DNA from 3 places in the Polaromonas sp. P1_F4 genome. Region 1 is predicted to be linked to each of the others. Evidence: predicted binding sites of a transcription regulator. Region 1 holds the regulator's gene; each other region holds the start of a gene.

The links. Region 1 encodes sigma-54, which starts transcription at its own class of promoters, with help from an activator protein. Its sites were predicted from a motif close to TGGCANGNAANCTGCTTT; they were not measured.
Region 2: a site for sigma-54 is predicted at 5,705-5,722, ahead of AC1DYQ_RS10825 (transglutaminase family protein). Genes of this name have one in related genera too.
Region 3: a site for sigma-54 is predicted at 4,942-4,959, ahead of glnA (type I glutamate--ammonia ligase). Genes of this name have one in related genera too.

The regions. Positions count from the first base shown of each region.
Region 1 is NZ_JBFUBP010000007.1:102,495-112,486, reverse strand. Features, by position in the region: gene AC1DYQ_RS15380 (THUMP domain-containing class I SAM-dependent RNA methyltransferase) at 1-1,054, opposite strand, end outside; gene AC1DYQ_RS15375 (RNA polymerase factor sigma-54) at 1,095-2,630, opposite strand; gene lptB (LPS export ABC transporter ATP-binding protein) at 2,777-3,568, opposite strand; gene lptA (lipopolysaccharide transport periplasmic protein LptA) at 3,583-4,209, opposite strand; gene AC1DYQ_RS15360 (thiol:disulfide interchange protein DsbA/DsbL) at 4,368-5,030, opposite strand; gene AC1DYQ_RS15355 (SPOR domain-containing protein) at 5,113-5,748, opposite strand; gene argS (arginine--tRNA ligase) at 5,791-7,476, opposite strand; gene AC1DYQ_RS15345 (PsiF family protein) at 7,612-7,908, shown strand; gene AC1DYQ_RS15340 (HTH-type transcriptional regulator ArgP) at 8,055-8,975, opposite strand; gene AC1DYQ_RS15335 (LysE/ArgO family amino acid transporter) at 9,072-9,713, shown strand; gene AC1DYQ_RS15330 (DUF2214 family protein) at 9,739-9,992, opposite strand, start outside.
Region 2 is NZ_JBFUBP010000004.1:212,310-222,301, forward strand. Features, by position in the region: gene AC1DYQ_RS10820 (circularly permuted type 2 ATP-grasp protein) at 1-1,791, opposite strand, end outside; gene AC1DYQ_RS10825 (transglutaminase family protein) at 1,974-5,576, opposite strand; gene AC1DYQ_RS10830 (DNA internalization-related competence protein ComEC/Rec2) at 5,839-8,397, shown strand; gene AC1DYQ_RS10835 (circularly permuted type 2 ATP-grasp protein) at 8,488-9,981, shown strand; gene AC1DYQ_RS10840 (alpha-E domain-containing protein) at 9,984-9,992, shown strand, end outside.
Region 3 is NZ_JBFUBP010000001.1:190,820-200,811, forward strand. Features, by position in the region: gene AC1DYQ_RS00925 (YVTN family beta-propeller repeat protein) at 1-911, shown strand, start outside; gene AC1DYQ_RS00930 (polysaccharide deacetylase family protein) at 1,021-1,911, shown strand; gene AC1DYQ_RS00935 (sterol desaturase family protein) at 1,917-2,873, shown strand; gene AC1DYQ_RS00940 (EI24 domain-containing protein) at 2,996-3,922, shown strand; gene AC1DYQ_RS00945 (competence/damage-inducible protein A) at 3,947-4,771, shown strand; gene glnA (type I glutamate--ammonia ligase) at 5,011-6,426, shown strand; gene AC1DYQ_RS00955 (hypothetical protein) at 6,607-7,137, shown strand; gene glnL (nitrogen regulation protein NR(II)) at 7,179-8,288, shown strand; gene ntrC (nitrogen regulation protein NR(I)) at 8,383-9,906, shown strand.

The sequences.
Region 1 (9,992 bases):
CGATGGGCTGGTTGCGGTGGTCCTGCTGCACGCGTCCTTCGGCATGTCCTTGCTGGCGGCGCTGGTCGCGTCCCTGCAGGCCGGTGATGCCGGCCACGCCTGCCACATCGATCCGTTCGCCGTAAGGCGGATTCACCAGCATCACGCCCGAAGGCGCGGGCGGCATGCGCTGCAGTGCGTCGCCGCCGCGGAATTCCACCGCATTGGCTACGCCGGCACGCTCGGCATTGCGTTCGGCGAAATCGACCATGCGGAAGGACACGTCGCTGCCGAACACCGGCGCGGTGGGTTCGGTGATGGCGGCTTCGGCCTGGTCCAGCAGGCCATCCCACACATGGCCCTGGAAGGGCAAGTATTTCTGGAAGGCAAAGCGTCGGTTGATGCCGGGCGCAATGTTGCAGGCGATTTGCGCGGCTTCAATCGCGATGGTGCCCGAGCCGCAGCAGGGGTCATAGAGCGGCACGCCTTCTTTACAGAGCTGATCCCAGCCGCTGGCGGCAATCATGGCGGCGGCCAGGGTTTCTTTCAGCGGGGCATCACCCTTGTCTTCGCGCCAGCCGCGCTTGAATAGTGGCTCGCCCGAGGTGTCGATATAAACCGTGACGGTGTCCGTCGTCAGGTGCACGTAGACGCGCACGTCGGGCCAGCGCGTGTCGACGCTGGGCCGCACGTCGTCGAACTTGGCGCGAAAGCGGTCGGCGATCGCGTCCTTGATCTTCAGCGCCGCGAAGTTCAGGCTTTGCAGCGGACTGTGCTGGGCGGTGATCTCGACCTTGAAGGTCTGCTTGGGCGTGAACCAGATTTCCCAGGCCACATTGGCGGCAGCGTTGTAGAGGTCTTGTTCGCTGCGGTACTGGTTGTGCTGCAGCTCGATCAGCACACGCTGCGCCAGGCGGCTGTGCAGGTTGAGCTGCAGCGCGTCGCGCCACGAAGCCTGCAGCTGCACGCCGGCGCGCCAGGCTTTGCCGTCGATCCCGGTGACACGCTTGACCTCGGTGGCCAGCAGGGTTTCGACGCCTGCGGCGCACGGTAAAAACAATTGGAGTTGATTCATGACTGACTTTGAGGGACGGGCAGCGCGGCCTGGTTGGCGGCTAGAGTGATTTGCGCAGGTTGGCGGGCGCGATGCGGAGCGCCTCGCGGTACTTGGCCACGGTGCGGCGTGCGCATTCAATGCCCTGCTCCTTGAGCATTTCGGAAATCTGGTTGTCGCTGAGCGGCTTCTTGAGGCTTTCTGACGAGACAAATTGTTTGATGAGCGCGCGCACCGCTGTGCTGGAAGCATTGCCGCCGGTTTCGGTGCCGAGCGCGGAACCGAAGAAATACTTGAGCTCGAAAGTGCCGAAAGGGGTGCCCATGTACTTGGCCGTGGTCACGCGTGAGATGGTGGATTCGTGCAGGCCCAGTTCGTCGGCAATTTCGCGCAGCACCAGCGGGCGCATGGCGAGTTCGCCGTGCGTGAAGAAGTTTTTCTGCCGCTCCACGATGGCGCTGCTCACGCGCAGGATGGTGTCAAAGCGCTGCTGGATGTTCTTGATGAACCAGCGGGCCTCCTGCAGGCGCTGCTGCAGCGCCTGGCCGCCCTGGCCCTTGTGCTGCTTGAGGGCATTGGCATAAATGTCGTGCACGCGCAGGCGCGGCATGACGTCGCCATTGAGCGAAACCTTGAAGCCCCGGCCCGATTTGATGACGATGACGTCGGGCACGATCAGGTTGCGCTCCACGTTTACAAAGCGGCGTCCGGGCTTGGGGTCGAGCCGGCCTATCACCGTGATCGCACCCTTGATGGCGGCTTCGGTGAAACCGCACAGGTGAGACAGGCGCTTGACGTCGCGCTTGGCCAGCAGCTCCATCGGTTGCTTGCACATGGCAATGGCGGCGCGGGTTTCCTCGCAGTCCTTGCAGTCCAGCAGCTGCAGACTCAGGCATTCCGCCAGGTTGCGCGCACCGACACCGGCAGGCTCCATGTGGTGCAGCAGCTTGAGCGCCATCGCAAAACGCTGCTCCAGCTCTTCCGCCTGCGCCATGTCATCTTTTGCTAGACCGGCCGCGAGCGACGCCAGGCTGTCTTCAAGGTAGCCGTCGTCGTTGAGCGATTCAATGAGGAAGTGCAGCGCGGCGCGGTCTTCTTCCGACAGGCGCAAGCTCAGCGATTGCCGGTGCAGGTGGTCCTGCAGCGACTCATGGCTGCCCGTGAGGTCGGAGGCCTCGGCTTCGCTCTCTTCATTGTTGTTCTTGCGCGCCGGTGCGTCACTTCCCCACTCGCTGTCGTCGGGCGCGGTTTCTACCGTGCCATCGCCTTCCCAGCTTTCCTCGAGCTTGGGCTCCGCACTGACTTCTGCGTCATTCGGGGTTGCAGCACTGGTCTCGTCGGCGCCGCCAGCTATCGAATCCGTAGCAGATTCAAACTCGCGGCTGTCCTGGCTGACCGGCGTGTTGATGTGCTCCAGCCCAAACTCTTCGCGCACCGCCGTCTCTTCCGACACTTCCAGGAACGGGTTTTCGTCGAGCATCTGCTCGACCTCCTGGCTCAGCTCAAGCGTCGACAGCTGCAACAGCCGGATCGACTGCTGTAGTTGAGGTGTCAGCGCAAGATGCTGCGAGACGCGTAATGACAGACCTTGTTTCACTGGACTTTCAAACTTGCGGAAGGTTGAGGCGATACGTCTTTAACCAGCGGGCGCCGCGGAACTGGCTTTGCCAGGCCGCAGGCGCCGTCCCTGGAGGGGGAGAGGGAGCTACACGAAGTGAGCGACAACAGGGGGGAGCCATCTTCTTACATCTTGAAGTGCTCGCCCAGGTAGACGCGGCGCACATCGGCGTTGTTCACGATTTCGGAAGGCGTACCCTGGGCCAGCACGTGGCCGTCGCTGATGATGTAGGCGTGGTCGCAAATGCCAAGTGTTTCACGCACGTTGTGGTCGGTGATCAGCACGCCGATGCCGCGCGATTTGAGGAAGCCGATGATGCGCTGGATTTCGATCACGGCAATGGGGTCGATACCGGCAAAGGGCTCATCCAGCAGGATGAAGCGCGGCTGGGTTGCCAGCGCCCGCGCGATTTCGACCCGGCGGCGTTCACCGCCGGAAAGCGCCGGCGCCGGTGAATTGCGCAAATGATCTACCCGCAAATCCTGCAGCAGCGCGTCGAGCCGCGACTCGATGTCTGCGCGCCCAAGCGGTTTTCCGGCTTTATTGAGCTGCAGCTCCAGCACAGCACGCACGTTTTCTTCCACCGTGAGCTTGCGGAAAATCGACGCTTCCTGCGGCAGGTAGCTCAGGCCCAGGCGGGCACGCAGGTGAATCGGCATGTGCTCGACCGATTCGCCGTCAATGGAAATTTCGCCTGCATCGGCGCGCACCAGGCCCACGATCATGTAGAACGAGGTCGTTTTGCCGGCACCGTTGGGGCCCAGCAGGCCCACGACTTCGCCTTTTTGCACGGACAGCGAAACGTCCTGCACCACCTTGCGGCTGCCGTACGATTTTTGCAGACCTTGCGCAACAAGGCGACTGGGGGTCAAGGCAGGAGCGGCCGGGGCCGCTGAAGTGTCAGTCACCACATCCATCTGTGCAGGTCTTTCTAGTTCTTTTCATTGCCCAGCGTCGTGCTGGGGCGCAGAACCGGGGCGGGGCCTGCGGGCGGCGCCGCGACGGGTGTCGAGGCTGTCGCGCGGGGTGACAGCATGGCGCGAACCCGCCCCGTGGGGTTGCTGGCCGTGCGGTTTTGCGCCCCCCCATCCACGGTGAAGACGTCGGTGTTGTTGTCGTAAACGATCAGGCTGCCGGTGGTTTCGTCCACCAGGGTGGCGCCGTTGTAGCGGCGCACCACCGCCCGCTTGATGAACTTCACCAGGTCGGCACGGCTGTCATATTCAATGCGTTCGCCTTCGCCTTCGATGTATTCGTCTACGCCGTCACGCTTTTTCCGGTAAAACGCCAGCTTGCCGGGCGCCGCGACGGACACCGCCTGCTGGTAGCCCTCGGGATCCTGCATGACGTCAACGCGCTCGCCGCGCACGATGGTCGTGCCCTTGGTAATCACCACATTGCCGGTAAAAACGCTGGTTTGCTTCAGGTCGTCATAACGCAGGGCATCTGCCTCCGCGTTCATGGGTTTGTCCCGATCAGCTTTTTCGGCAGCGGCCGGGAAAGCCGACCCCAGCGCCAGGATGACCGGCAGGATGAGGGAAAAAATGGGGTGTTTCATAAGGCACGAATCTTGCTGCTTGGTGTTGGGTCATTGTAGCCACGCCAGCTGCGGGAATGGCTTACTCCGAAAAAGTAGGGGCATAAAAGCCATAAAAAAACCCGCCGTGCAAAGGGCGGGTTTTGGAAAAGCAGGCGCCGACCTGGCTTTGCCGGGCCTTACTTTTTGGCGTTGCGGGACTGCCCAACCAGGTAATCGGTAACCTGCAGCGCCCGTGCCATGGTCTGGGTCAGGGAGCCTGTGGTGTAGTAACGTCCTGCGATACCCAGTGCGGGAACGCCGTCAACCTTGTACAGGTCCTGAAGTTGCGTCGCTTTGCGTGCTTTGGTCGTCACCGAAAAGGAGTTGTACATCTCCGCAAACTTGGCCTTGTTGAGGCCCTGTTTTTCAGCCCAGGCAATCACCGCATCGGCGGTATTGAGCGGCTGTTTTTCTACGTGAATGGCGTTAAACACCTTTTTATGCAGTTCTTCGACCTTGCCCATGGCCTCGAGCACGTAATAAAGGCGCTGCTGGGGTTCAAAGTCTGGACGGAAGGACACGGGCACGCGCCTGAGCGTGACGTCTTTCGGCAACTGCTTGGCCCAGGCTTCGAGCTGGGGCTCAAAGGCGTGGCAGTGCGGGCAGCTGTACCAGAAGAACTCCACGACTTCAACCCGGCCTGCGGGTGCCTCGGTCGGAACGGGCTTGTCCAGTGTCAGGTAATCAACACCTTCCTTGAAGGCGTTGGCCTGGGCGCGTGCCGCGGTAGACAGCGTCGTGCCGCCCAAGGTAGCAGCAGCCATGGAGGCGGCAGAAAGCGAAAACTCACGGCGTTGCATCAAATTTTTCTCCTGAATGACGGTAATACTCGTACGGGTTGGTACAGCGGCCGCTGAAAAAGTTCAGTCGCCCCGCAAAGTGTCAGCGCTGGACCCTGACCAGGGCCGTTTCTATCGAGTTGTTGTCCAGGCGCTCCTTGGCTTTGTCGGCGTCTTCCTTTTTGTCGAAAGGCCCGAGGCGTACGCGGTAGACGGTGCGGCCGGCTTGTTCGCGCTCGGTCACTTTGGCCTGCATGCCCAGCAGCAACAGCTTGGCGCGTTGCTGTTCGGCGTCTTCCGGCGTGCGAAAGGCACCGGCCTGAATGAAATAGCTGAAGGGATCCGCTCCTGGAGCGGACGACAGGCCTTCGACCTTGGCCTTTGCCAGATCGCCCAGCGGATCGGCAGGCGCTGCTGGTTTGGCCACTTTGGCCGGCGCCGAAGCGGCGGCCTTGGGGGCGGGCCCGGCGGAGGGGTCGGGTACCGGAACACCAGGCACTTCAACTGCGGCCGGAGGCGGCGGCTTGGGCTGGTTCTTGCCGGCCAGCGGGGCGTTCGGGTTCCAGTCCTTGTTTTTCTTGGCTTCCGCAGCGTCGCTGTCGGGGTTGCGTGCCTGGCTCTTGTTCATGAACGGAACCGGCACCTTGGTGATGTAAACCGCCACCGCCAGCGCCGCGCCCAATCCGATCAGCGCGCCAATGATCAACCCCAGCAGGGTTCCGCCTCGTTGTGTATTCATACCTTGCCCACGTTCATTGCCTTGTCCTGAAATTCGCATGGTTTACATCTTGCGCGGGGCGCTCACGCCCAGCACTGCGAGGCCATTGTGCAACACCTGAGCGGTCGCGGCGACCAGCGCCAGGCGGGCAAGCTTCACAGCTTCGTCGTCCACCAGGATGCGCTCGGCATCGTAATAGCTGTGATAGCTTGCCGCCAGTTCCCGCAGGTAAAAAGCCACATCGTGTGGTGCAAATCCGTCAGCCGCATTGGTCAGCATGTCGGGGTACTTGGCCAGCAGCAGCATCAATGACTGCGCCTGCGGGCTCTCCAGCGCCGAGAGGTCGACAGCTTTGAGGCTTGCTTCGTCGCCACCCTGGCCGGCCCAGGTGGTGAGGATGGAGCAAATGCGCGCATGCGCGTACTGCACGTAGTACACCGGATTTTCGTTGTTCTTGGCCAGCGCCAGGTCGATGTCGAAGATGTATTCGGTGTCGGGCTTGCGGCTGAGCAGAAAGAAACGCACCGCGTCGGCGCTGGTCCATTCGATCAGGTCGCGCAGGGTGACATAGCTGCCGGCGCGCTTGGAGATCTTGACCTCTTCGCCGTTGCGCACCACGCGCACCATGGTGTGCAGGACGTAGTCGGGGTAGCCTTGCGGAATGCCTTCGCCAGCGGCCTGCAAGCCGGCGCGCACGCGGGCGATGGTGCCGTGGTGGTCCATGCCCTGAATGTTGATGGCCTTGCCGAAGCCGCGCTCCCATTTGGCGAGGTGGTAGGCCACGTCCGGTACAAAGTAGGTGTAGCTGCCGTCGCTCTTTTTCATCACGCGGTCTTTGTCGTCGCCGTAATCAGTCGACTTCAGCCACAGCGCGCCGTCCTGCTCGTAGGTCTTGCCGGCGTCCTTCAGCCTGGTCACGGCGCTGTCGACACGGCCCGAGCTGTACAGGCTGGACTCGAGGTAGTAGTTGTCGAACCTGACCGAGAAAGCCTTGAGATCCAGGTCCTGCTCGTGGCGCAGGTAGGCCACGGCGAACTGGCGGATCGAATCGATGTCTTCCACGTTGCCCGAAGCGGTGTATTCGCGGTCGTCAGACTTGACGGTCTTTTTGGCCAGGAAGTCAGCGGCGATGTCGGCGATGTAGTCGCCGTTGTAGGCCGGCTCAGGCCAGCCGGCATCACCGGGTTTGATGCCTTTGGCTCGTGCCTGCGTGCTGGTGGCCAGGGTCTGGATCTGCACGCCCGCGTCGTTGTAATAGAACTCGCGCCAGACTTTCGCGCCCTGAGTGGCGAACAGGTTGCAGATCGCATCGCCCAGCGCGGCCTGCCGGCCGTGGCCCACATGCAGAGGGCCGGTCGGGTTGGCCGAGACGAACTCGACGATCATCTTGCGTGCCGGGTCGGCCGGCTGCACGCCGAACTGCGCGCCGGCGGCCAGCACTTCGCGCACGGTCTCCTGCTTGGCGGCGGGCTTGAGGCGGATGTTGATGAAACCGGGGCCGGCGATTTCGATGGCGTCTACCCAGCGCTCAAACGCGGGCTTCTTGAGCAGGTTGGCGCGCAGGTTCTCGGCCACCTGGCGCGGGTTGAGCTTGAGCGGCTTGGCCAGTTGCATGGCAGCCGTGCAGGCGAAGTCGCCATGGGCCGCCACTTTGGGGGATTCAAAGGCAGCTTTGTCGCCTGCGCCGGGGGAAAGTTCTTCCAGCCCCGCAGCCAGGGCCGCGAGCAGGTCTTTTTTAATCGAGAGCATGGGCTGATTTTACGTTTAAGCCATGCGCCGTCCGGAGCCGGTAAATGCCCGGTCATCGAATTTGCCCGGCACGGCGTTATGTGTTGGAATTCCAGCCGGAACTCAAACCTGATTCCCCAACCCAATGGAGCCACCATGAAAAAGCTGTTATCCCTGATCGCCGCCGTTTTTGCCGTCTCGATGGCCTTGTCTCCGGTGGCTCACGCCGCGGACGCTCCAGCCAAAACCGCGCAGCAAACCAAAATGGGTGCCTGCAACAAGGACGCTGAAGGCAAGAAGGGCGACGAACGCAAGGCATTCATGAAAGAGTGTCTCAGCGCCAAGAAAGAAGCGCCAACGCAGCAAACCAAAATGAAAACCTGCAACGTCGACGCCAAGGGCAAAAAAGGCGACGAACGCAAAGCCTTCATGAAAGAGTGCCTGAGCAAGTAGCCAGTCGCATCAAACAGAACCAGCCCGCCATGGATGTTATGGCGGGCTTTTTTTGCGCCAAACTTCTTTGCGAATGCTATTAATTCAGTAGCTGCTTGCGCCCGTCCACAAAGCGCAAGCGGCACTTTTTTCTCATAAACGCACCGTCACACCTGCAGTAGCTGCTCTTGCGCCGCCTGCTTGACCGCTTGCGTCAATCGCTGTGCCGCAGCGGGTTCACGTGCCCAGTGCTGCCAGTACAGCCGCACGTCGACCGTGCTGCCCGGCAGCACCTCCTGCAGCGGCGGCTTACGGGCGCGCGCGGCCAGCAACAGGTCGGGCACCATGCCCCAGCCCATGCCAAGCTCCAGCGCAAGCTCGAACGCATCCACCGCCGGCACGAAGTGGCGCGGGTACAGCGCGTCGCGCAGCCCGAAATGCTGTTCAAGAAAAGTATCCTGCAGCGCGTCCTTGCGGTTGAAGATCACGGCAGGGCTGGCCAGCAGGCGATGGGCCAGCCGGTTCGGTGCGGCCTTGCCACCCGCCGCGGGCTCGTTCCACTGCGCCACCAGTGCGGGCGAGGCCATGCAGCGGTAACGCATCACGCCCAGCGGTTCAGCCACGCAGCCCCTCATGGCCTGCGCCAATGCAGTCACGCAGCCCGTGACATCTCCGCTTTTCAGGGCTTCGTGGGTGTGGTCCTGATCGTCCACCACGACATCGAGCAGCAGGCCGTGAGTGTGCAGGGCTGAGGCCACGCCCGGCAAGAACCACGTGCTCAGGGAGTCGGCGTTCACCGCCACGCTGAGGCTTTGCAGGCGCGCGGGCTTTCCCCCGCCCTGCAGCCCGGCCAGCAGGTCGCCTTCCATGAGGCGAACCTGCCGGGTGTGCCCGAGCAAAGCCTGGCCGGCCGACGTGGCGCGTACCTGTTTGCCGCGCACCAGGAGCCGCTGCCCCAGTGCGTTTTCAAGTGACTTGATGCGCAGGGACACGGCAGCCAGCGTCAGGCTCAGGGCCTTGGCGGCTTCGCCGAAACTGCCGTGCTCGATCACGGCGGCCAGTGCTTCGAGTTGTCGGGCGTCGAGCATGTTGTTAGGCGCCTATTAAATCAATTAATAATTGACTAAAGCTAGTTTTAGTTAATTCTATTTAACTATTATGAGCCCTGGCACACACTTGCGGCCATGAACCCGCTCACCGCCCCCGCTTTTCTGACCGGCATGGTCCTCAGTCTCTCGCTCATCATGGCCATAGGCCCGCAGAACGCCCACGTGATCCGCATGGGCCTGCTGCGCCAGCATCTCTGGCTCACCGTCGCCGTCTGTGTGCTGACCGATGTGGCCCTGATCGCCGCAGGCGTTGCTGGCCTCGCGCAACTGGGCGGTCTTTCCGACAAGCTGCTGGGCGCCATGACCGGCGCGGGCGCGCTGGTGCTGCTGGTGTATGGCGCCCAGGCCATGCGGCGTTTTCTGCAGCCTGCGCACGCGTCTGCCCGGAACCCCGATATGGCCGGCGCAGAGGCCATGCCGCGCCGCAAGGCCATCGGGCTGGCACTGGCGCTGTCGTGGCTCAACCCCCATGCATGGCTGGACACAGCCGTGGTCATCGGCACCGCATCACTGGCTTACGCCCGGCCGGACAACGCCGTGTTCGGCCTGGGCGCCATCACGGGTTCATTGCTGTGGTTTACCGGCCTGGGTGTGGCGCTGTGGTGCGTGGGGCGCAGGCTCAACACGCCAGCCATATGGCGCGCCATGGACCTATTGGTGGCGCTGATGATGTGGGGCACCGCCTTCTGGCTGGTGCATGGCCTGTTTTCAGCCTGACGCCGGCTGCAGCACTGGCGTGCGCCTAACCAAAGCCGCGGGCCAGAAAGACGGCGGCCAGCGGAATGAAGGGCAGTATGTGCGCCTGCACCATCACCAGCCGCCGCGCTTGTTTGACTTCCAGTGCATCGGGCAGGGCGCCGCTGGCGCGCAGCTCGCGGCGCCAGCGCAAAAACATCATGGTGGGCTTGATGGAAATCAGCCCGATCGCCAGGAACATGACGAGCTTGACGTACAGCAAGGGGTTGTGGGCGTACCAGGCTGCGCCCTTGCTGCCCA
Region 2 (9,992 bases), on a different contig from region 1:
CAGGCGCGTAGAGTTTTCGGCACGCTCGGTGTAGCGGCCCAGCCAGAAAAGATTTTCGGCCGCGCGGCTGGTTACTGGCGGACGGTGGCGCAGCGGCGCTGCGGCCCAGACAGGCGCCGGCTGCTCGGTGCGCGATGCGGTGGTGTGTTCGGCCGCCGCCTTGGTTGCCGAGGGGTCGCCCAGCACCCACACGTCGGCACTGCTGCCGCCGTGCTGCATCGACGACATGTTTTCGTTCTTGCCCGCCAGCCGTGCCAGCCCGCCCGGCAGCACCTGCCAGGAGCCGTTGCCGTCGGCCACCGCAAACACGCGCAGCATGGCCGAGCGCGGGGAAATCCGCTCGCCCTGCCAGGTTGGCGTTTGCGGCAGCGGCAGGTAGGCCTGCACGGTGAAGTCTTCGCCCCGGCGAACAATGCGGCCGGCCCATTCGTCCAGCGCGCGGCGCGACAGGGTATGGCCGATGACGGATTCCATGCCGGTGCCCGGATAGGTCGGCTTGATCACGCAGGTCTTGAGCTGGCTCAGCACGTCCTGCATCACCGCCTGCTCGCCGCACCACCAGGTGGCCAGCGAGGGCAGGGCCAGCGTTTCACCGAGCAGGTGCTCGGAGAGCGCGGGAAGAAAGCCGAGCAGCGCGCTGGATTCGAGGAAGGCCGAGCCCGGCGTGTTGACCACCAGCACATTGCCCGCGCGTATCACCTGTAGCAGGCCGGGCACGCCCAGTGTGGAGTCCGAGCGCAGTTCCAGCGGATCGAGAAATTGGTCGTCCAGGCGCTTGAGCAGCCCGTGCACACGCTCCAGGCCGCGCAGGGTTTTCAGGTAAAGCTTGTCATCGCGCACCAGCAGGTCGCTGCCCTCGACCAGTGTCAGGCCCAGGAAGCGCGCCAGGTAGGCATGCTCGAAATAGGTTTCGTTGTAGGGGCCGGGCGTCAGCAGCACCACGCGGCTTTCCTCGTTGCTGTCCGTCGGGCTCATGGCCTTGAGGCCATCCACCAGCGCCTTGTACGACGCGGCCAGCCGCTCGACCTTCATTTCGCGGAAGGCTTCGGGGAACAGCAGTGAAATCGTCAGGCGGTTTTCGAGCAGGTAGCCCAGGCCCGAAGGCGCCTGCGTGCGCTGCGACACCACCGACCAGCGGCCGTCGGGGCCGTGCGCGATGTCGAAGGCGGCAATGTGCAGATAGGTGCCGCCGGCCGGCTGCACGCCCTGCATGCCGCGCAGGTAACCCGGGTGGGCATGCACCAGCGCGCTGGGCAGCAGGCCCTTGGAGAGCAGCTCCTGCGGGCCGTAGATGTCGGCCATCACGCGGTCCAGCAGGCGGGCGCGCTGCTGGATACCGGCCTCGATCTGCGCCCAGTCGGCGGGCGAAACCATCATGGGGAACAGGTCCAGCGACCAGGGCCGCTGCGGGCCGTTGGCGTCGGCGTAGACGTTGTAGGTCACGCCGTTGTCGCGGATCTGGCGGCGCAGGTTGGCGGTGCGGTGGTTCAGGTCGTAAAAACCGTCGCTGCCGAGGAAATTGAAAAAGCGTGTCCAGTCGGGCGACAGGGCGTCGTCCATCCCGGCCGCCGGGGCTTCGGGCCGGGCCGGGGCTGTTTCAGGGGGGCTGCCCGCGGCCCGCAGCGCGGGCTGTGCCGGCGCGGCCGCTTCAGCGGGCGCGGGGCCTTCGGACACACGGCCCCGCAACTCATCGAAATGCCCCGCTGCCGCATGAGGCGCCAGCGCGGCAGCCAGTGCGCAGGGGGATTCAAGCGACTGGGCGGCAAAAAGTGACTGGGTGTTATTTTCCACGTGGGTGCAAGTATGCCTGCGGCCCATCCCCTGCAAGGCTCAAGGCGGGTTCAATGCGCGGCCAAATGGCTATTTATGCCGCCTGTGCATGCAAATGTTGCAGCCATAAGACAGCCGTTGACGGTACGGGGAGGCGCTTCGCCCGGGGTTTCAAGCCCCGGGCCGCTGCCGCAGGCACGGATTCAGCGCAGATCGAGTGTGAACGGGAACTCCCGGCTCGGCTGCGCCGGCGCCACGCGCATCTTGCCGGGTGTATGGCCCATGCGGAAAAAGCGCGTGAGCCGGCGGCTTTCAGCCTCGTACGAATTGACCGGCAGCGTGTCGTAGCTGCGCCCGCCTGGGTGCGCCACATGGTACTGGCAGCCGCCCAGCGAGCGTTCCATCCAGGTGTCGACGATGTCAAACGTGAGCGGTGCATGCACACCGATGGAAGGGTGCAGGGCCGACGGCGGGTTCCAGGCCTTGTAGCGCACACCGGCCACATATTCGCCGACGCGGCCGGTGCTTTGCAGCGGCAATGCCCGGCCGTTGACGGTGACGACATAGCGGTTGTCGTTCAGGCCCGTCACATGCACTTCGACGCGCTCCAGCGATGAATCCACGTAACGCACCGTGCCACCGGCCGAGCCTTCTTCGCCCATCACGTGCCAGGGCTCCAGCGCGCTGCGCAGCGTGAGTTCGATGCTGTTGGACTTGACCTGCCCGATTAGCGGGAAGCGGAACTCGAAGTGAGGTTCGAACCAGGCCATGTCGAAGGCGTAGCCGGCTTCGCGCAGCTCGGTCAGCACGTCTTCAAAATCCATGCGGATAAAGCCCGGCAGCAGGAAGCGGTCGTGCAGTTCGGTGCCCCAGCGTGTGACACGGCCGTGGTAGGGCTTGTTCCAGAAGCGCGATACCAGCGCGCGCAGCAGCAATTGCTGGGCAATGCTCATGCGCGCATGTGGCGGCATTTCAAACGCGCGCAACTCCAGCAGGCCCAGGCGCCCGGTGGCGGAGTCGGGCGAATACATCTTGTCGATGCAGAACTCGCTGCGGTGTGTGTTGCCGGTGACGTCGACCAGGATGTTGCGCAGCGTGCGGTCCACCAGCCAGGGCGGCATGTCGGCGCCGTATTTTTTGCGGTTGTTCTCGATCTCGCGCAGGGCGATTTCCAGTTCGTACAGCTGGTCGTTGCGGGCCTCGTCCACACGCGGTGCCTGGCTGGTCGGGCCGATGAACATGCCCGAGAACAGATAGCTCAGCGACGGGTGGTTGTGCCAGTAGGCGATCAGGCTGCCCAGCACCTCGGGCTTGCGCAGGAAGGGGCTGTCGGCGGGCGTCGCGCCACCCAGCACAAAGTGGTTGCCGCCGCCTGTGCCGGTGTGCCGGCCATCGGTCATGAACTTCTCGGCCGACAGGCGCGTCTCGTGTGCGATCTGGTAGAGAAACTCGGTGTGTTCCACCAGTTCGCCCCAGTTGTAGGCTGGGTGGATGTTGACTTCGATGACCCCTGGGTCAGGCGTGACCTGCAGCATTTTCAGGCGCGGGTCGCGTGGCGGCGGGTAGCCTTCAAGCACGATGCTCACACGCAGCGACTGCGCCGTGGCTTCCACTGCGGCCAGCAGATCGAGGTAGTCTTCCAGCCGCTCCATCGGCGGCATAAAGACATAGATCGCACCCACTTCGCCGCGGCCCGACTTGTTGGCTTTGCTGTCCGGGTCGGCCTTCGGTTTGTCTTTGGGGCCATTGGCGCGGGATGGGTCTCGTACTTCCACGCAGAGCGCGGTGCGCGTGAGCCAGGCGGCCGATTCAAAGGGCTTGGGCGCGCGATCGTCGGCAGGCGTCGTTTCCTCTGCGGCTGGCTTGCCATTCAACCCGTCCGTACCGTTCGTTCCGTTGTTTCCCAGCGGACGGAACTGCAGGATGCGGCTGGCTTGCGACAGCGCGGTATTGCCCGTCATGTAGCGCGCCATGTATTGCGCCAGCGAACTGGCGCTGCCGCCTGCCGAAGGGGCTGCCGGTATGGCACCACTGGGCGCGCTGAAGCTGCCGTTGTAGCGCGCCGCCAGTGAGGAAGCCGCCGGCAGGTCCTGTCGCGGCGCAAATGGATCGGACTCGATCATGTAAGGGTAGTCGGTCTTGGACACCCAGGGCACCGAATCCAGCGGCAGGCGATAACCCATGGGCGAATCGCCCGGCATGAGATACATGCGCTCTTCGCGGAAGAACCAGGGGCCGGTGGTCCATTTGGGCCCACTCAGCGCGGGCGAGGCGCCTGCGTTTCGTTGCTTGAGTTGCTCCTTGGTTTGCAGCGGCAGCACATAGCCCACGACGGAATCCAGGCCCTGCATGAAGACGCGGCGCAGGCGTTCGCGCTCCATGGCGTCGTCCAGCTTCGAATCAAATGGGTCGACATTGACTGGCAGCCGGCGTTCGCGCCAGAGGTAGTACCAGGTATCTTCATAGCCTGGCGTGATGTAGGTGGTGGCCAGGCCCAGCTTGCCCGCTAGTGTCTGCACAAAACGCTGCGCGTCGGCGCTGGTGTAGTTGCAGGGCTGGCGCTCGTCGGCGAAGAGGCTCGGGTTTTGCCAGATCGGCTGGCCATCCTTGCGCCAGAAAATGCTGAGTGCCCAGCGCGGCAATTGCTCGCCCGGGTACCACTTGCCCTGGCCGAAATGCAGGAAGCCGCCTTCGCCATATTCGGCGCGCAGCTTTTGCACGAGCTCGGTCGCATAGCCGCGTTTGGTCGGGCCCAGTGCGTCGATGTTCCATTCGGCCGCGTCTCGGTCGGTGGTGGCCACAAAGGTCGGTTCGCCGCCCATGGTCAGGCGCACGTCGCCGGCCGCCAGGTCTTTATCGACCTTTTCGCCCAATGCCAGCACCGCTTGCCATTGCTCCTCGGTGTAGGGCTTGGTCACGCGCGGCGATTCGTAAATGCGCTGCACCGCCATGTGGTGCTCGAACTCGACTTCGGATTTGTCGACGCCGCCTTCGACCGGGGCGGCACTGGATGGCTCGGGCGTGCACGCCAGCGGGATGTGGCCTTCGCCGGCCATCAGGCCGGACGTCGGGTCCAGGCCGACCCAGCCGGCGCCGGGCAAAAACACCTCGCACCAGGCGTGCAGGTCGGTGAAATCGGCTTCCGCACCGCTGGGGCCGTCGATGGATTTGACGTCGGCTTTCAGCTGGATCAAATAGCCCGAGACAAAGCGCGCGGCCAGGCCCATGTGCCGCAGTAACTGCACCAGCAGCCAGCCGGTGTCGCGGCAGGAGCCGCAGGCCAGGCGCAGGGTTTCTTCAGGCGTCTGCACGCCGGGCTCCATGCGAATGGAGTATTTGATGTCCGACTGCAGGCCCTGGTTCAGGCCCACCAGGAAGTCGATGGTGCGCTTGGGCGTGCGGTCGATTTTTTCGAGGTAGCGCTTGAGCAGCGGTGTGGCCGGCTGGGTGGCCAGGTAGGGCGCCAGTTCGCGGGCCTGCAATGCGTTGTAGGTAAACGGGAATTCCTCGGCAGCCGGTTCCAGGAAGAAGTCAAACGGGTTGAACACCGCCATTTCCACCACCAGGTCCACCGTGACCTTGAACTCGCGCGTCGGCTCGGGAAACACCAGCCGGGCCTGGTAATTGGCAAACGGGTCCTGCTGCCAGTTGATGAAGTGGCCGGCGGGCTCAACCCTGAGGGAATACGACAGTACCTGTGTGCGGCTATGCGGCGCAGGCCGCAGGCGGACGACCTGGGGGCCGAGTTTGACCAGGCGGTCGTATTTGTAATGCGTGATGTGGCTCAGGGCGACGTGGATGGACAAGGCAACCTCGCTTTTAAAGGAGAGGGCGTGCAATCACGCCCTCAGGAAAATACGCTCAACAGACCGCCACATCTTGCGGTCTCAGGAACGCCGTGTAAACAGCTTACCCGGATTTGGTGGCATTTCTGAAAGCAAGAGCTGCGCCACGTGGTCTCTTGAGTGTGAACCGGCTGTTTGGCGCTGTTTGTTGTTTACCTGCCGCGCTTTCCCGTTAAGCTCAAAGCGGTCAGCGCATAAAAACAGTTCAAAGGGGAGGCGGGGTTTGAATCGACCTGTATCGGCCGGGGCACGGCTGTATGCGGCAAGCCCGGGGCCGGTGTTTGCCGGTTTTATTGCGGGTGTTGCCTTGCAGTTGCAGCAGTCCGCCTTGTGGCCGCAACAGGTTTATGCCGCCATGGCCCTGCTGGCCTGCATCCTGGCTGGCCTGTACCTGCGCTTTGGCAGACAGGGCCTTCCTTCATGGGGCCGGGTGGTTTCGGCCTTTGCCCTTGCTGCCTTGCTCGGCGTGGGCCTCACGGGCTGGCGTGCCGGCGTCTTTCTGTCTGCGGCGCTCAATCCGGCGCTGGAGGGCCGCGATATCGAGGTCACAGGCCAGGTGCTGGCCATGCCGCAACCCGGGGAAGACGGCCTGCGTTTCCGCCTTGCCGTGGAATCCGCGCGCCTCAATGGCGGCACAGTCGCCTTGCCGCCGCACATCATGCTGGGCTGGTATTCGGGCTTTGCCGGGCGCGAGCCCACCGTGCCGGCGCAGGACGCCGACCCATTCGAGATAGCGCTGGCCTTGCAGCGCCAGCCGCAAGCCCTGCGCGCCGGAGAACGCTGGCAAATGACGGTGCGGCTCAAGGCGCCGCACGGCAACAGCAACCCGTTTGGTTTTGACTACGAACTCTGGCTGTGGGAGCAGGGCATACAGGCCACGGGCTATGTGCGTGCCGGCCCGCGCGACGCACCGCCGGCAAAACTCTCCAGCAGCTGGCAACACCCCATTGAGCAGGCCCGGCAAGCCGTGCGCGAAGCGATTTTTGGGCGCATTGAAAACCGGCAGCTGGCAGGCGTCATTGCCGCGCTGGTGGTCGGCGACCAGGCCGCCATCGAACGTGCCGACTGGGATGTGTTTCGTGCCACGGGCGTAGCTCACTTGATGAGTATTTCAGGCCTTCATATAACGATGTTTGCCTGGGCTGCCTCACTGCTGATCGGCGCGCTGTGGCGGCGATCAGCGCGTTTCACGCCGCGGTTGTGCCTGGTGTTGCCGGCAGCCGCTGCAGGTGCTTTGGGCGGCTTGCTGCTTGCCACCCTGTATGCATTGTTTTCCGGCTGGGGCGTGCCCGCGCAGCGAACCATCTGGATGCTGGCCACCGTGATCCTGCTTCGGCAAGGCGGCAGGCAATGGCCCTGGCTGCAGACCTGGCTGCTGGCCATGGCCGTGGTGGTGGCGCTGGACCCATGGGCGTTGATGCAAGCCGGATTCTGGCTATCTTTTGTCGCGGTGGGTGTTTTGTTTGCTACAGATTCAGGAGCTGCTCGCGCACGGGGGGAAAGGGCTGCAGCCCAATTTGACTCAAAAAATCAGCCTGAGAACGAGCGCTGGTGGCTGCGCCGGCCCAGGTGGCTGGACGGCGTTGCCCGCGCCATGCGGGAGCAATGGGTCGTCACGCTGGCGCTCACGCCCCTGTCGCTGCTGCTGTTCAACCAGGTTTCGCTGGTCGGCCTGCTGGCCAATGCCGTGGCCATTCCGGTGGTGACGCTGGTCATCACGCCGCTGGCTTTGCTGGGCGTGGCGTGGGCGCCGGTGTGGTCGCTGGCGGCATGGTCGGTCGGCGGGCTGGCGATATTTTTGCAATGGCTGGCGAGCTGGCCGCTGGCCTCGGTCAGCGTGGCGGCGGCGCCGCTGTGGTGTGCTGTCGCCGGCGTGGCGGGCGGCGGCCTGTTGGCCACGCGCCTGCCGTTTCATTTTCGAGCGCTGGGCCTTCCGCTGTTGCTGCCGGTGCTGTTGTGGCAACCGGCCCGCGTGGCACCGGGGCAGTTCGAGCTGCTGGCCGCGGACATCGGGCAGGGCAATTCCGTGCTGGTGCGCACGGCAAGCCACACGCTGCTGTATGACGCCGGCCCGCGCTTTTCGCGCGAAAGTGATGCCGGGCACCGCGTGCTGGTGCCGCTGCTGCGCGCGTTGGGGGAGCGGCTGGACATGCTCATGATCAGCCACCGGGACATTGACCACATTGGCGGCGCGCAGGCTGTGCTGGCCATGCAGCCGCAAGCCAGCCTGCTGAGTTCAATTGAAGACGCGCATCCGCTGCAAACGCTGCGCAAAGCCAGCCGCTGCGTGGCCGGCCAGCGCTGGGAATGGGACGGCGTGGCATTTGAGGTGCTGCACCCCGTGGCCGCCGATTACGACGCTGCCAGCAAGTCAAATGCCATGAGCTGCGTGTTGCGCATCTCCACCAGCGTCCCTGGCGGCAGCCGCACAGCCCTGCTGGTCGGCGACATCGAATCGCCGCAGGAACTCCGGCTGGCAACCAGCGTTCCGGCCAGCCTCAAGGCTGACTTTCTGCTGGTACCCCACCACGGCAGCAAAACATCGTCCAGCGCGGTGTTCCTCGATGCCGTCAGGCCGCAGTGGGCGGTGGTGCAGTCGGGTTACCGAAACCGTTTTGGCCACCCGGTGGAGTCCGTGGTGGCGCGCTATGAGGAGCGCGGCATACGCCTGGTGAAGTCGCCGCAGTGCGGGGCTGCCACCTGGCGAAGCCTTCGCCCCGGGGAGATTTTGTGCCAGCGGGAGCAGGGCAGGCGCTACTGGCATCATGTGCCTGAACGCTAAAAATATTGGCGGACGCACCGCCTTGGCGCATAACTTGCTAAGCTACGTTAAAACAATTGCCATGCGCATAACTTGCTGGAGATCAAGCCAATGAGCCGACCGATGTTCGACGAAATGAACGCCACGGAGTCCAGCGTCCGTGAGCATTACCAGGGTTACCAGCGTTGGCTGGCCCGGCAGCCTGCCGACGTGATGCAGGCCCGCCGCGCCGAAGCTGAAATGATTTTCCGCCGGGTCGGCATCACTTTTGCGGTTTACGGTGCCAAGGACGAAGACGGCGCCGGCACCGAACGCCTGATTCCCTTTGACCTGATTCCCCGCATCATCCCCGCCCACGAATGGGCCAGCATGGAAAAAGGCCTGGTACAACGCGTCACCGCGCTCAACCGCTTCATCCACGACGTGTACCACGGCCAGGAAATCATCAAGGCCGGCGTGGTGCCGTCCGAGCAGATCTTCCAGAATGCGCAGTTCCGCCCCGAAATGATGGGCGTTGATGTACCCGGCAATATCTATTCGCACATCAGCGGCATCGACATCGTCCGTGCACCCGATGCGCAGGGCAATGGCGAGTACTACGTGCTCGAAGACAACCTGCGCGTGCCCAGCGGCGTGAGCTACATGCTGGAAGACCGCAAGATGATGATGCGGCTCTTTCCCGAGCTTTTCAGCGAAAACCGCGTTGCGCCCGTGGCGCATTACCCCGACCTTCTCCTCGAAACCCTGCGCGGCATGGCGCCGCCGGCCACGGCCGAGCCCACGGTGGTGGTGCTGACGCCCGGCATGTACAACTCGGCCTATTTTGAACACGCCTTCCTGGCGCAGCAAATGGGCGTCGAGCTGGTCGAGGGGCAAGACCTCTTCGTCAAGGACAACTTCGTCTACATGCGCACCACGCGCGGCCCCAAACGCGTCGACGTGATCTACCGCCGTGTCGACGACGACTTCCTCGACCCGCTGGCCTTCCGCCCCAATTCCACCCTGGGCTGCGCGGGCCTGCTCAATGTGTACCGCAGCGGCAATGTCTCGCTGTGCAACGCCATCGGCACCGGCGTGGCAGACGACAAGTCGATCTACCCTTACGTGCCCAAGATGATCGAGTTCTACCTCGGCGAAAAGCCCATCCTGAAAAACGTGCCGACCTACATGTGCCGCAACAATGAGGATTTGCAGTACACCCTGGCCAACCTGAAAGACCTGGTCGTCAAGGAAGTGCACGGCGCCGGCGGCTACGGCATGCTGGTGGGGCCAGCTGCCACCAAGGCCGAGATCGAAGAGTTCCGTGCGGCCTTGCTGGCCAATCCGTCGGGCTACATTGCGCAGCCCACCCTCAGCCTTTCAACCTGCCCCACGTATGTGGAAAGCGGCATTGCACCGCGCCATATCGACTTGCGGCCCTTTGTGCTGAGCGGCAAGGAAGTGCAGATGGTGCCGGGCGGCCTCACGCGCGTGGCGCTCAAAGACGGCTCGCTGGTGGTCAATTCGTCGCAGGGCGGCGGCACCAAAGACACCTGGATATTGCAGGACGGCTCGTCCATGCAGTACCAGTCCCAATCGCAGTCGCAATCCCGGGGAGGAATGTAATCATGTTGTCA
Region 3 (9,992 bases), on a different contig from region 1:
GAATCACAACGCCTGTTTTTGTGCTGAACTCGCTCGAAGACAGTGTCAGCGTGATCAACCCGGCCACCTGGACGGAAACCAAACGTATTGCCACGGGCAAGCAGCCGCATCACCTGTACCTCACACCCGATGAAAAATCGGTGATCGTCGCCAACGCGCTGTCGGATTCGCTTACCTTCATCGACCCGAAAACCGCTGAAGTGCAGCGCACGGTGCGCGGCATCATCGACCCGTACCAGTTGCGCTTTTCACCCGACATGAAATGGTTTGTCACGGCCGCCAACCGCCTCAACCACATCGACATCTACAAGTGGGACGGCAAGGACATCACGCTGGCCAAGCGCGTGGCCACCGGCAAGACGCCGAGCCATCTGTGGATCGACACCAAAAGCACCACGATTTATTCGACCATGCAGGACAGCGACGAGCTGATCGCCATCGACCTGCCCAGCCAGTCCGTCAAGTGGCGTGTCAAGACCGGCTCCATCCCGGCCGACGTGTACGGCACAGCCGACGACAAGCACCTGCTGGTGGGCCTGACCGGCGGCGACGCCGTCGAGGTGTATGACGTGAGCGGCGCGCAACCGCAGCGAACCAAGGTCATCAAGACCGGTGCCGGCGCGCACGCGTTCCGCGCCTTCGGCGACAAACGCCATGTGCTGGTCAGCAACCGCGTGGCCAACAGCATCAGCAAGATCGACCTGCAGACCCTGGAAGTGGTGGACAACTACCCCGCACCGGGCGGCCCTGACTGTATCGACGTGAGCCGTGACGGCAAGCAGATACTGGTCACATCGCGCTGGGCACGCAAGCTCACGGTGATCGACGTGGCAAGCCACAAGATCGTGCGCCAGGTCAATGTTGGAAAGAGCCCTCATGGCGTCTGGACGCTTGACCACGCACCACGCTGAGCCCCCACGGTCGCTCACTGCGTGTAGCTTCCTGCCCCCCGAGGGGGCCGCTGCGCCTGCGGTCTGGCAAAGCCAGTCCCGCGGTCCCGGCTTGCTTGAAGAGTCTCCGCTGACCACCGCTACGGCTCGTCTGCTGCAGACATTGGTTGCTATTCTTTTGATAGCTGCTTGCGCTCATCCTGTATGGGCTGCGGGCAAAAACAATGCACAAAAAGCCGCACAAAATGCACCGCAGCCGGTCGAAGCGGCCTGCAAACCCGTCTACCTGACGCTGGACACTGGCCACATGGCGGTTGCGCCGCTGATGGCTGAGGTGCTGAACAAGCACAAGGTCAAGGTCACCTTTTTTGCCGCCAACGAGCGTACGCAAACCGGCGATGGCAGCCTGGGCACACAGTGGGCGGGCTGGTGGAAGGCACGGGCGGGTGAAGGCCACGAATTTGCCTCGCACACCTGGGACCACGTTTATTGGCGGGGCGATGTACCTGGCGCACCCGGTGCACCGGTGCAGTTCAGGATGCGGCCTTCTGCGGGCCCGCAGGAAGGCAAGGACTTCACCTGGACGGCGAAGCAGTATTGCGAAGAAATCGGCAAGTCCAGCAAACGCCTCGAAGAAATAACCGGCAAAAAAACACTGCCGCTTTTTCGCGCGCCGGGCGGCAAAACCTCGCCCGCGCTGCTGGCGGCGGCCAAGTCCTGTGGCTTTGAGCATGTGGGCTGGTCGCCCGCCGGTTTCCTGGGTGATGAGCTGGCCAGCGAGAGGTTCGGCAATGATTTCCTGCTGAAGAAGGCGCTGCGCGACATCCGCTCCGGCGACATCCTGCTGGCCCACCTGGGCATCTGGTCACGCAAGGACCCCTGGGCACCTGCCGTGCTGGAGCCGCTCATCACCGGCCTGCAGTCGCGGGGCTTTTGCTTCAAGACCCTGGCTGAACATCCCCAGTACAAAGACTGGATTGCGTCGCAGGCCGCCCCGGCGCCTGCCAGGCCTTCAAAATAAGCCACATGGACTGGTTCAGCGATCTCTTTTCGATGGCGCAGCAGTGGCTGTTTGAGTCCGCCGTACAGCCGGCCATGTTTGCGCTGGGCATGGGCAACCTGCTGGAAGACGGCTACGACGCCACCGCCTGGTTCATGGTGGGCGTGATCCAGGTACTGATATTGCTGGCCATCGTCGGCCCGCTTCAACGCTGGCGGCCGGTAGAGCCCGTGCTGGACCGGGCCACCATACGCACCGATGTGCTCTACACCCTGATCCACCGGCTGGGCCTGTTTCGCATCGCGCTGTTTTTCACGCTGGACCCGTGGTTTGACGAAGCATTTGGCGCGCTGCGCACGGCCGGCTATGGCACCCTTCACCTGGACCAGCTCTGGCCAGGCGTGACGGACAACGCCCTCGTCAGCTTCGCGATTTATCTTGTGGTGTTTGACTTTGTGGCGTACTGGACGCATCGCGGCCAGCACCAGATCGAGTGGTGGTGGCGCCTGCATTCGCTGCACCATGCGCAGCGGCAGATGACGATGTGGAGCGACAACCGCAACCACCTGCTGGACGACATCCTGGTCGACTCCATCGTCGTGCTGGTGGCCCAGCTCATCGGCGTGGCGCCGGGGCAGTTCATTGCCATCGTGGCCTTTACCCAGCTCAGCGAAAGCTTTCAGCATGCCAATGTGCGGATGTGGTTCGGGCAGGTGGGCGAGCGCCTGTGGATCAGCCCGCGCTTTCACCGCTTGCACCACAGCATCGGCATTGGCCACGAAAGCCATGGACCCAAAACGCTGGGGGGCCACAACTTCGGCGTGCTGCTCCCTTGGTGGGACATGCTGTTCCGCACGGTCAATTTTGAGCAGCGCTATGACCCGACGGGCATTCGCGACCAGGTCGAAGCCAATCGCGACTATGGCAAAGGCTTCTGGTCGCAGCAATGGCTTGGCTTGAAACGCCTCGTCGGCAAAGCCTGAACTTGCTGAGCTCTTAAGCCAGCATGAGCCGCGGGACTGGCTTTGCCAGACCGCAGGCGGGCGGCCCCCTCGGGGGGGGGGAGTTACACGCAGTGAACGACTGTGGGGGCTACACTTTCAGCATGAGCAAACTTCTTGACGCCTTCTGGCGCGCTGCGATGTATTGCCTGCACCCGCGGGTCATTGCGTTGTCGGTCCTGCCGCTGATCATCATGGTGGTGATCTCCCTGGGCCTGGGGTATTTTTTCTGGAACGATGCCGTGGAAGCCATCCGGTCGCAGATTGGCAGCTACGAGCTTGTCAGCACGCTGGTGCGCTGGCTTGAGGGCTTGGGCCTGAGCGACCTGCGCATGGTGCTGGCACCTGCGTTGTTGCTGTTCCTGGCAATTCCTGTGATCGTGATCGTGGCACTGCTCTTTGTGGCGCTGCTCATGACGCCGGCCATGGTGGCCCTGGTGGCTGAACGGCGCTTTCCCCAGATGGAACGCAAACGCGGCGGTTCCCTGTTCACCAGTTTGTTCTGGTCGCTGGGATCGACCTTGCTGGCTGTGGTGGCGCTGGTCATTTCGATTCCGCTTTGGTTGATTCCACCGCTGATCCTGGTGCTGCCCCCGCTGATCTGGGGCTGGCTGACTTACCGTGTCATGTCTTATGACGCCATGGTGGACCACGCCAGCAGTGAAGAGCGGCGCCAGATATTCAAGGAGCATCGCCTGCCGCTGCTGGCGATCGGTGTGTTCAGCGGCTACCTCGGCGCGGCTCCCAGCCTGCTGTGGGCCTCGGGCGCGATGTTTGTAGCCATGGCACCCATCCTGGTGCCGGTGGCCATCTGGATCTACACCCTGGTGTTTGCGTTTTCCTCGCTCTGGTTTGCGCACTACACGCTGTCGGCCCTGGAGCAACTCCGCAAGAAGAATAATGCCCTGGCGCCCGACCCGCTTGCGCAAGCAGCTATCCAATCGATAGCAAGTGAGCTGGCCCCCGATGCCCTTCCCGGGCCGGCGCCCAGCTTCGGTTCGCTGGGCGGCAAGCCCGAATCACAACCCTGAACCCGTTACCTGACAAGCCTGAACATGACCCCACAATTCGGCCTCATCATCGTCGGCGACGAAATCCTTTCCGGCAAACGTGCCGACAAGCACCTGCCCAAAGCCATCGAACTGCTGGGCGCGCGTGGCTTGCAGCTGGCCTATGCCGACTATGTGGGCGACGACCCTGCCCGCATCACGGCCACGCTGGCGCGCGCTTTTGCCGCCGCGCGTGAACATGGCGACGTGGTCTTTTCCTGCGGCGGTATAGGTGCCACTCCGGACGACCACACCCGGCAGTGCGCCGCCAGAGCGTTGGGCGTTGACCTTGCGCTGCATCCCACGGCCAAAACACTGATCCTCGAACGCATGGCAGATGTGGCCAAAGAGCAGGGCACGCCCTACGAGCCTGACCGGGACGACAACATCCATCGGTTGAACATGGGCGTGTTTCCGGTCGGCGCAGAGATCATTCCGAATCCGTACAACAAGATTCCGGGCTTTACCTGCCGGGCGGGGCAGGGGGCGGTTCACTTCGTTCCGGGCTTTCCTGTGATGGCTTGGCCGATGATCGAATGGGTGCTTGACAACAGCTATCCGCACTTGCACCAAAAGTCGGCTTACACCGAAAAATCAGTGATCATTTTTGGGTCCATGGAGGCCATGCTCACGCCCTTGATGCTCGATATTGAAGCGGCACATGCGGGTGTCAAAGTGTTCAGCCTGCCGAGCGTGGACCACCCTGAATATGGCCGGCATATTGAATTGGGAGTGAAAGGCGCCCCCGAAGCGGTGAACCGCGCCTATCCCGACATGCTGGCGGGGCTGCACAAATTTGACCTGAAATTCGGCCCCGAATTGGTGCGTTAAATCAGAGCCCCAAATATGTGCGGTTTGTGATTTGCACCTAATTGGTGCATTTGTTACTACCAGGTGTTTTTTGTATTTTCGGCTGTGCCAAGGCGGGAAGTGAAGCCAGATCACGGCACAATCAGCGGCACAATCCGGGGCTTGGCAGGAAACTCAACCGCCAATGTCTGTGGCACAAAAAGTGCATTCGACAGCCCGAATAGATTTTTCAACCACCCATCCAGCAACAGGAGATTTTGATGGCAAAGACCGTCGCAGACGTCATGAAAATGGTCAAGGAAAACGAAGTCAAGTTTGTTGACTTCCGTTTTACCGATACCCGGGGCAAAGAGCAGCACGTGACCGTGCCCGTGTCCCACTTTGACGAAGACAAATTCACGTCGGGCCATGCATTCGACGGCTCCTCAATTGCCGGCTGGAAGGGCATTGAAGCCTCTGACATGCAACTGATGCCTGACCCAAAAACGGCCAACATCGATCCGTTCTTTGAAGAAACCACGCTGTTCATGAGCTGCGACGTGCTCGAGCCCGCCGACGGCAAGGCCTATGACCGCGACCCGCGCTCCATCGCGCAGCGCGCAGAGGCTTACCTCAAGGCTTCCGGCCTGGGCGACACCGCTTACTTCGGTCCTGAGCCAGAATTCTTCATCTTTGACGACGTGCGCTGGAACACCGACATGTCGGGCACCTTCTTCAAGATCGAAGAATACGAAGCACCCTGGAACTCCGGCGCCAAGCTCGAAGGCGGCAACCGCGGCCATCGTCCTACCGTGAAGGGTGGTTACTTCCCCGTGCCTCCTGTCGACAGCACACAAGACATGCGCGCCGAGATGGCCCTGATCCTCGAATCGCTGGGCATCCCCGTTGAAGTGTTCCATCACGAAGTGGCTGGCGCCGGCCAGAACGAAATCGGTACCCGTTTCAGCACGCTGGTTCAGCGCGCCGACTGGACCCAGGTCCTGAAATACGTGGTGCAGAACGTGGCCAACGCCTACGGAAAAACCGCCACCTTCATGCCCAAGCCTGTTGTCGGCGACAACGGCTCCGGCATGCACGTTCACCAGTCCATCTGGAAAGACGGCAAAAACCTGTTTGCCGGCGACGGCTATGCGGGCCTGTCTGATTTCGCCCTGTACTACATCGGCGGCATCATCAAGCACGCACGTGCCCTGAACGCCATCACCAACCCAGGCACCAACAGCTACAAGCGTCTGGTTCCCGGCTATGAGGCACCGGTCAAGCTGGCTTACTCGGCCAAAAACCGTTCGGCATCGATCCGCATTCCTTACGTTGCCAATCCAAAGGGCCGCCGTATCGAAGCACGTTTCCCCGATCCACTGATGAACCCTTACCTGGGCTTCTCGGCCCTGATGATGGCGGGTCTGGACGGCGTGGAAAACAAGATCCACCCGGGCGAAGCCGCCACCAAGGATCTGTACCATCTGCCGCCCGAAGAAGACGCAAAAGTGCCAACCGTGTGCCACAGCCTGGACCAGGCGCTGGACGCACTCGACGTGGGCCGCAGCTTCCTGACCAAGGGCGGAGTGTTCACCGACAGCATGATCGACGCCTATATTGAACTGAAGATGGGTGAAGTGACCCGCCTGCGCCAGGCGACCCACCCCATCGAATTCGAGATGTACTACTCCCTGTAATCAGGGAGCGAAAGCTCAACTGCCTACTGTTTACTTGTACAGTTTGTGGTCAAAAAGGGACGGCATATGCCGTCCTTTTTTATTGCCCCGGCAGGTTGTGGGTTTGCTGGCTTTGTATTTCGGCACCTTTGCCGCATACTGATAGACCGTCCTCGCCCTTCCTGGGCATCAGGAGTTCCTATGAAACACACCTTATTGCTTTCTACCTTGTCGTTGCTGCTGGCTGGCGCGGGGAATGCTGCATGGGCGCAGCAGATATACCGCTGCGCGGGCATCGGAGGCGCGGCCCCTGAATACATCAACAACGCCAAAGACGCCCAAACCCGGAGCTGCAAACTGCTGTCCGGCGGCAATGTGACGGTGATGCAGAGCACGCCGGTGCCCAAAGCCGCGGTTCGTGTGGCTGCGGCTGCAGGCTCCAGTGGCCCGCGCACCGATGGCAGCTCCGAACAGCGGGCCCGCGACAACGACTCGCGCGCCATTCTTGAGGCCGAATTGAAAAAGGCCGAAGCCAAGCTGGCCGAGCAGCAAAAAGAATTCAACAACGGTGAACCTGAAAAACAGGGCATTGAGGGCCGCAATTACCAGCGCTACCTGGACCGCGTGGCCGAGCTCAAGGACAGCATCGCCCGCAATCAAAGCGACATTGCCGGCCTGAAGCGCGAAATCTCCCGGCTGCCTGCCCCGGCCTCAGCGGCTGTCGTCAATTAAACCAAGGCGATAAGCCGCGACAAGCCGGCTTCTGGAGGAAAATGGATGGCTTGAACAAGCCCTCCATCCGCGTCGCTTTATCGTCCGTCCCGGTCAAAGGACTTCCCCCGCGCTTTCAGGCGTTTGACCTGCTGGCCACGCTGGTGGCTGTGGTGCGCACCAACGGCACCGTGGTGTTTGCCAATGCCGCGCTGGAAGACGCACTAGGCACCTCGCGGCGGACCATTGAAGGCTCGCAGCTCCCCGATTGCTTTACCGAGCCGCTCATTTTGCAAAATGCGCTGGAGGGCGCGGGCAGCAATGAATTTGCCGCCCTGCGTTACGACGCGTGGCTCAGGCGCCTGAACCACGAACCGCTGCCCGTGCATGTGGTGGTGGCGCAGACCGACACCCCGGGTGAGGCGATTGTGGAGCTGCTGCCGCTGGAGCAGCAAGCCAAGCAGGAGCGCGAAGAACGCCTGATCGACCAGGCGCAGGCCAACAAGGAGTTGATCCGCAACCTGGCCCACGAGATCAAAAACCCGCTGGGCGGTATTCGCGGCGCTGCGCAGCTGCTGCAGATGGAAATCGGCAAGGACCTGACCGAGTACACCCAGGTCATCATCCATGAGGCAGACCGCCTGCAGACGCTGGTAGATCGCCTGCTGGCCCCGCACCGCCGCCCGCACCTGGTGGGCGATGTCAATATTCACGAAGTGTGTGAGCGCGTCCGCTCCTTGATCCTGGCGGAGTTCCCAAAAGGTTTGAGGGTTACGCGCGACTACGACATCTCGATTCCTGATTTCCGCGGAGACCGCGAACAGCTCATTCAGGCGGTGCTGAACATCGCGCACAACGCCGCGCAGGCTTTGGCGGAACGGGTGGCAGCGGGCAATGCGCACATCACTTTCAGGACAAGAATCGCCAGGCAGGTAACTTTTGGCAAGCAGCGCTATCGCTTGGCATTGGAATTGCATGTTATCGACAATGGACCGGGTGTGCCGGACTCCATCAAAGACCGCATCTTCTATCCGCTGGTATCCGGGCGGGAAGGTGGTTCGGGGCTGGGGCTGACATTGGCGCAAACCTTTGTCCAGCAACACCACGGTTTGATTGAGTGCGACAGTGTGCCGGGCCGTACAGATTTCAAGCTGCTTATACCGCTGCCTTGAAATGTGTTCTCAGCCATGATTGATACATAACGCGATCGTGCAGAGGGTTCCAGAAAGCCCTGCATTGAAAGCACGAAAAAAGGGACTGCACTACATGAAACCGATCTGGATCGTTGATGATGACCAGTCCATCCGGTTTGTTCTGGAAAAGGCCCTGCTCCGCGAGGACCTTCCTACGCGCAGTTTCACCAATCCCCGCGAAGTTCTTGCCGCACTGGAAAGCGCGACGGAGGACGAGGGGCCGCAAATTCTTGTGAGCGACATACGCATGCCGGGCGGCTCTGGTCTGGATCTGCTCGAAAAGGTCAAGGAAAAACTCCCCGGCCTGCCGGTCATCATCATGACCGCATTCTCCGACCTCGACAGCGCGGTGTCCGCCTTCCAGGGCGGCGCCTTCGAATACCTGCCCAAGCCGTTTGACCTGCCAAAGGCGGTAGAACTCATTCGCCGCGCAGTGGAAGAAAGCCAGCGCGAAGAGGTGGCTGAAGAGCGCATGGCCTCCGCGCCCGAAATGCTGGGCCAGGCACCTGCCATGCAGGACGTTTTCCGCGCCATTGGGCGCTTGAGTCAGAGCATGGTGACCGTGATGATCACCGGTGAGTCAGGCTCGGGCAAAGAGCTGGTGGCGCGTGCGCTGCACAAGCATTCGCCGCGCGCCAATGGGCCTTTTGTGGCCATCAATACCGCGGCCATCCCCAAGGATTTGCTTGAAAGCGAGCTGTTCGGCCATGAGCGCGGCGCGTTCACCGGCGCGCAGACCATGCGGCGCGGCCGCTTTGAACAGGCCGAAGGCGGCACGCTTTTTCTCGATGAAATCGGTGACATGCCCTTTGACCTGCAGACGCGGCTTTTGCGTGTGCTGAGCGACGGCCACTTCTACCGCGTCGGCGGGCACAACGCCGTCAAGGCCAATGTGCGCGTGATCGCCGCCACCCACCAGGACCTGGAGCAGCGCGTCAAGGAAGGCGGCTTTCGCGAGGATTTGTTCCACCGCCTCAACGTGATCCGCCTGCGCCTGCCCGCACTGCGTGAGCGGCGCGAAGACGTCTTCATGCTGACACGCCACTTCCTGCAGCAAAGCGCCAAGCAGCTTGGTGTAGAGCCCAAGCGGATTTCCGACCTGGCGCTGCAGCAGCTCAGCAACTTTGGTTTCCCCGGCAATGTGCGCCAGCTCGAAAACATTTGCCACTGGCTCACCGTCATGGCGCCGGCGCAGGTGATTGAGCCCAAGGATCTTCCACCCGAAGTGCTGGGCGTTATCCCTGAGTTGGGCAAAACCCAGGCGCTGGCCGAGAAAGCGGGTGCTGCCAAAGTAGAGTGGACAGCAGGCACCGGCGCCGAAAAAACGCCTGCCAGCCATGCCGCCGAAGCCGCAATGCCGGTGCCGTCAGGCCCTGGCCTTGAGCAAAGCTGGGAAAGTGGTCTTGAAGCAGAAGCCCTGGCATTGCTGGCGACCGGTCGTAGTGACGTGTGGGATGTGCTGACCCGGCGCTTTGAATCCAAACTGATCCAGACCGCACTGGTCAATACACGCGGGCGCCGCATTGAGGCCGCTCAAAAGTTAGGCATAGGCCGCAACACCATCACGCGCAAGATCCAGGAGCTCAATCTGGAGTGAATGTGGCCCCCACGGTCGCTCACTTCGTGTAGCTCCCTGCCCCCCGAGGGGGCCGCCCGCCTGCGGTCTGGCAAAGCCAGTCCCGC